Paraneptunicella aestuarii: one gene and its partner. The protein of the gene in region 2 interacts with the protein of the main gene of each other region in a pairwise test. Links are inferred from orthologs where the notes say so. Each region holds a gene or a part of one and is shown on either strand. Other genes may lie near its edges.

Region 1 (2,912 bases), 1.0 Mb from region 2 along the record:
CGCTACTAACAAACGGTCTTTTAGCTCACGTTCAAAGCCATTCATAACCGATAACAGCAATATCAGTACAAAACATCCCAAACCAATACCGACGGTAGACGAGGAAGCAATAAACGACGTAAACCCACTGCGCTTTTTACTCTTGCGGAATCGAAATGCGAGTTGCCAAACCAGACCGTTCACTTAGCTCTCCTGTCCGGAATTGACTAACTTACCATTGCTTAAATGCAGTGTACGATCAAGTTTGGCGGCTAATTGAGTATCATGAGTTACCACGACGAAACTGGTAGCAAACTCCTGCTTCAAATCCAAAAGCAGCTGGTATACCGATTCACCTGTCTTGTCATCCAGATTCCCAGTAGGTTCATCTGCCAACACCATCTTGGGGTGAGTTACCAAAGCGCGAGCAATCGCCACACGCTGCCGTTCCCCTCCCGACAATGCAGACGGTTTGTGCAAAATACGATCAGCAAGGCCAACCTTTTCTAAAATTAGTTTTGCTTGCTGCATCGCCTGTTTATGAGGCTTTCCTGCAATAAGCAATGGCATTGCCGTATTCTCTAATGCATCAAACTCCGGCAACAAATGGTGTTGTTGATACACAAACCCCAGACATTCATTACGAAACCGGGCTTGCTGCGCTTCGCTGTATTGATAGATGTCCTGACCTTGAAAAATCACAGAGCCAGAATTGGGCTTATCCAATGCCCCAAGCAGATGCAGCAAGGTACTTTTTCCCGAGCCAGAACTTCCTAAAATGGCCACCTGTTCACCTTCATTGAGAGTGAAACTAATATCATCCAACACGTTAACGGGAACCGGGCCTTCCGAATAAGTTTTAGTAAGATGTTGGCATTGAAGTAAAACTGAACTCATTAATTTCCCTTCTAAATCAGGCTATTCATAGCGAAGCGCATTGGCTGGTTTCACCTTGGAAGCACGATACGCAGGATAAAGTGAAGCGCTAAAACAGAGCAATAATGACAGCGCAATCATGGCTGTAACTTGCTGGTTCTGAACCAAAATAGGCAAGCGAGCTTCTGGCAAATACAGATGCATAGGTACACCCAGCATCAATAAAATCTCATTGATATTAAAGGCTAGAATTAAACCAATGGCACTTCCGATAAGCGTGCCTTTAATACCATTACTTAACCCATTGACCAAAAAGATCATTAGCACCGATGTGCGTGACATCCCTTGCGTTTGCAGAATCGCAATATCACCCTGCTTTTCCGTCACCACCATGACCAATGCTGAAACAATATTAAAAGCAGCAACCGCAACAATGAGCAGCAACATCAACAACATCATGTTTTTTTCCATCTTCACGGCATCGAACAACGGCCCCTGACGTTCACGCCAATCATGGTATTGAAAGCCAGCCTTATCCAACTGTGTACGCATGTTCATATAATCGAAGGGGTCTTGCAGGAATAAGCGACTTTGTTCAATCTCGCTCTGCGGTTTTCTTAACAAACGCGCTAAATCGGCAATATTCATCAATACAACAGAGCTATCCAATTCCGATCCCATTTCAAATATGCCCACCACTTTAAATTTACGTTGGCTGGGAATGCGTCCTAATAAGGTATAGCGGCTACCTTCAGCGGTCATAATACGTACAGGTTCACCCACCTGAATATCTAAAGACATAGCTAAAGAACGGCCAATGACGATGCCAAATTCTCCCGGCTGCAAACGAGACAAATTCCCTAGCAGCAAGTGTTCCGACATCGACGCGTACTGATCATAAGAACGAGCTTCAACTCCCTGCACAATCACAGGTTTCAAACCCGACGTTGACTGCACAGCCGCTTCCAGTTCCGCAAAAGGAATAACGCCCTTAACCATCTCATCATCAGCGATGGATTGGGGTAATTCAGCATGAGTGGTATTAACAATAAAGTGCGGTAGCAAACCTAGAATGCGTTGTTTTAGCTGGCCTTCGAAGCCATTCATAACGGAAGAAACGAGGATCAAAGCTGCTAGCCCAAGCGCAATGCCCGTAATGGAGAAAAAGTTTATAAAAGCAATAAAATGACTGCCCTTGCGGCTATTGGCATAACGCCAGCCAATAAAAACAGAAACAGGAAGCTTCATTCAACCTGTCCTTGAATTTCTGTCATAAATGAACATCCTCAAAAAGTGCCTGATTCCGGCAACAAGTGCCGCAATTGTGACACATATTATTGTCGCTTGAACACGATTAAGCGATTTTACTTACAATATTGTGGAAAACAGATATGGGTATTAGCCAGATGAATATGCTAATCAGCACCATAAACTGCTATACTCCGCGTCAAATTTGGCCATACTGCCACAAGAAAAGCGATGAAAAACACATCAGCCTTACAAACTGATATAACTCTAAAAATCGCTCGCTTAACTGAAACCCAATCAATATTTTTGTAAATCTCATGATTCGAATTTTTGCAATTTTGCTTTCGATACTACTGAGCGCTTGCTCAAGTACATCACATGTTCTCATAGGCCAGGAACGTCCTCCTATATCGCCAGAACAAGTGGTGGTGTACACAGAACCTCCCGCAGAATATGAAAAAATAGCCATATTACAATCCTCTAGCCGTAACTCCTGGACTTTTACCGAGCAAGGTAAAGTTGATGCAGCAATAGAGCGCATGAAACAGGAAGCGGCAAAGCTAGGCGCTAATGGCGTGCTGTTAGAAAGCACTGGAGATGAGCATTCGGGTTATATCAGCACAGGTTCTGGCACCTACGAAAGGCATACTGCCATAGGCATTGAAGTAGGTATGCCGCTTACTCATAAGACTGCACATGGTACAGCCATATGGGTTCCACCTACACAAGCAAATTCAAACTAATCGATTAAAACTAACCAATTCAAATCAGTAAGAGTAATCACAATGGAATTTAAAGTCTTTCTCACC
Region 2 (2,886 bases):
AGCCCTCTCCGGCACCCAAGCTCTTCATCAACTCTGTAGGCGCATTACGCAAATGCATAGGAACATCAGCATCAGAAGTGTCTTTCGCTAAACTCATCGCTTGTTTAAACGCGGTATATACTGCATTACTTTTTGGCGCACAGGCACAATACAAAACGGCTTGGGCAATCGCTCTTTCACCTTCTGCAGCGCCCACTCTGTGGTACACATCCCACGCATTGAGGGTCAATTGTAATGCTCTGGGATCGGCATTGCCAATATCTTCCGAGGCAATCGCTAAAAGCCGTCGGGCAATCGCGGTAGGTTCTGCGCCTGTTACCAATAAGCGGCAAAACCAGTATAACGCGCCGTCGGGAGATGAGCCTCTAACGGATTTATGAAAAGCGGATAGAAGATCATAATAATAATCTCCGCCCTTATCAAAATGCGCCATTTTATCGCCCGAGGCATGAGCAATATGTTGCTTATCAAGGCTTTTACCGCTCTCTCTAAGCTGCAATGCTATCTCCAGAGTGTTGAGAAGCTTACGCCCGTCACCACATGCCACTTCAACTAATAGTGCTTCGGCGTCAGATTCAATAGTGACAAGCTCTGAATTGTCTTCACTATATTTCTTCAATGCACGATGAATTAGCTGCTTAAGCCCATCAGCATCAAGCTTTTTCAACACATAAACACGAGTACGGGACAAAAGAGCATTGTTTAATTCAAAGGAAGGATTCTCAGTAGTTGCACCGATGAAAATCACCGTGCCATCTTCAATAAAGGGTAAAAATGCGTCTTGCTGAGATTTATTAAAACGGTGGACTTCATCCACAAACAATATGGTTTGTCTGCCAAAATCTCTGGCATTGCTCTTGGCGTTATCAATAGCCGCTCGAATTTCCTTAACCCCACCGGTAACTGCAGAGATTTTTTCAACCTGAGCATCAATGCTATGAGCGACAATCTCAGCCAAGGTCGTCTTGCCAGTTCCCGGAGGCCCCCACAAAATCATGGAATGAGCATTGCCAGAACGAATGGCTTCATAAAGTGGTTTACCGGGCGCGAGAATGTGCTCCTGACCTACATAGCCATCAATAGAAGTGGGTCGTAATAGAGCTGCAAGGGGTTTTGCCACATCGCCAAACTGGAGTTCCATTAGCTATGAACCACGTTTAGTGTTATCTGAAAATCAACGCTGATCATCAAGTTCAAAGCCTGATGGCATACTAAAAGTAAAACGCTGAGAAGAAATCTCTTGATTCTGTTTAATATCAGAAAAAATCAGCTGATTGCGCTGCTCTTGCTGATCAAGAATGATCAATTGTGACAACACACCATCATCAAAAAACAAAACAAGCTGCTTGATTGACTGATTCTCCGATTTGGGGGTAATCATAAACTCACCTTCGTTCACTTTAGCAACCTGATAGCCATCCCAAATATCGGAATTGGGCTGAGCCAACAACATAATAGGGTGATCTTTCACCGAATGTTGCTGATCCAGAGCAATCACCTGCTCAACAAAAGGATCGATGTGCCAAAGGGTTTTGCCATCGGCAATCAAGGTCGCTTCATTGGGCGGTAACACTTCCCAGTACAGCTTTTGAGGCTGCTGTAAATTGATAATTCCTTTTGCTTCTTGCAACAACTCGTTGTTTGCATCCATCACCTTTTGCTCAAAATGAGCAGAATAAGTGTGTAACTGCGATAACAAGTGCTTTAGTTCTTGAGCAGATGAATCTAGCTTCTCTTCCCCATTAAGAGCAAACACGCTGGTTGAGATAGCGATAAACAAGAATCCACTAATGATGTTTTTAAATTGTAGTCTTCTTACTATTTTTACCATTTTTAACCTCTGGGTGGTGGTGGCGCCAACACATCTCTATTGCCGTTATGCCCCGGAGCACTCACAACACCGCTTTGTTCCATTTGCTCAACTAACCGGGCAGCCCGGTTATAGCCAATTCTAAATTTACGTTGCACGCCCGACACTGATGCTCTGCGCGTTTCTGTCACAAAAGCCACGGCTTCATCATAAAACGGATCTAATTCCTGATCTCCGCCATCAGGTTGCTCACCGGGTAGTAATATCTCGTCATTAGATTCACCCGACAATATTTCATCAATATATTGCGGCGTACCTCGCGATTGCCAATCAGCAACCACTGCATGAACTTCATGATCATCAACAAAAGCACCATGAACACGAGTAGGTACACCCGATCCCGGTGGTAAATACAACATATCCCCCATGCCCAACAAAGCTTCGGCACCTTGCTGATCCAGAATGGTTCTGGAATCAATCTTGGAAGAAACCTGAAAGGCAATACGGGTAGGAATATTAGCTTTAATCAAGCCAGTGATAACATCAACAGAAGGTCGCTGAGTAGCCAGAATCAGGTGGATTCCCGCCGCCCTGGCTTTTTGAGCAATACGGGCAATGAGTTCTTCAACTTTCTTACCCACAATCATCATCATGTCAGCAAATTCATCCACGACAACGACGATACTGGGAAGTTTTTCCAACTCTGGTGCTTCTTCTGCCATAGATTCGTTTGGATTCCAGAGAGGATCCTTAATAGGCTGCCCATTCTCTTTCGCTTCCAGCACTTTGGCGTTATAGCCTTTCAGATTACGCACCCCCAAAGCTGACATTAAACGATAGCGGCGCTCCATTTCCCCTACACACCAGCGCAAGGCATTAGAAGCCTCTTTCATGTCGGTGACAACTTCTGCCAACAAATGTGGAATGCCTTCATACACCGACAATTCCAACATTTTAGGGTCAATCATGATAAAACGAACATCTTCTGGCGTAGACTTGTATAGCAAGCTCAAAATCATAACGTTCACGCCAACGGATTTACCTGAACCTGTTGTACCAGCCACCAGCAAATGCGG

What was found. Proteins that work in one complex are often made in the same cells at the same time.
Region 1: the proteins of lolA (region 2) and KIH87_RS07835 interact in binary tests that used the Escherichia coli proteins (3 or more experiments, as listed by UniProt). The link is inferred for Paraneptunicella aestuarii from one-to-one orthologs.

What each region holds. Positions count from the first base shown.
Region 1 is NZ_CP074570.1:1,874,231-1,877,142, reverse strand. Bases 1-2,909 are described here. They hold KIH87_RS07835 (lipoprotein-releasing ABC transporter permease subunit), read right to left. Parts: upstream 2,104-2,909; coding sequence 898-2,103; downstream 1-897. Other genes in these bases: KIH87_RS07825 (TMEM165/GDT1 family protein), read left to right, coding at 2,889-2,909; KIH87_RS07830 (hypothetical protein), read left to right, coding at 2,421-2,846; lolD (lipoprotein-releasing ABC transporter ATP-binding protein LolD), read right to left, coding at 184-876; KIH87_RS07845 (lipoprotein-releasing ABC transporter permease subunit), read right to left, coding at 1-183. Also shown: more of KIH87_RS07825, read left to right, coding at 2,910-2,912. UniProt on the Escherichia coli protein: Part of an ATP-dependent transport system LolCDE responsible for the release of lipoproteins targeted to the outer membrane from the inner membrane.
Region 2 is NZ_CP074570.1:2,894,447-2,897,332, forward strand. The notes cover bases 4-2,886. They hold lolA (outer membrane lipoprotein chaperone LolA), read right to left. Parts: upstream 1,832-2,886; coding sequence 1,175-1,831; downstream 4-1,174. Other genes in these bases: KIH87_RS11185 (replication-associated recombination protein A), read right to left, coding at 4-1,141; KIH87_RS11195 (DNA translocase FtsK), read right to left, coding at 1,834-2,886. Outside these bases: more of KIH87_RS11185, read right to left, coding at 1-3. UniProt on the Escherichia coli protein: Participates in the translocation of lipoproteins from the inner membrane to the outer membrane.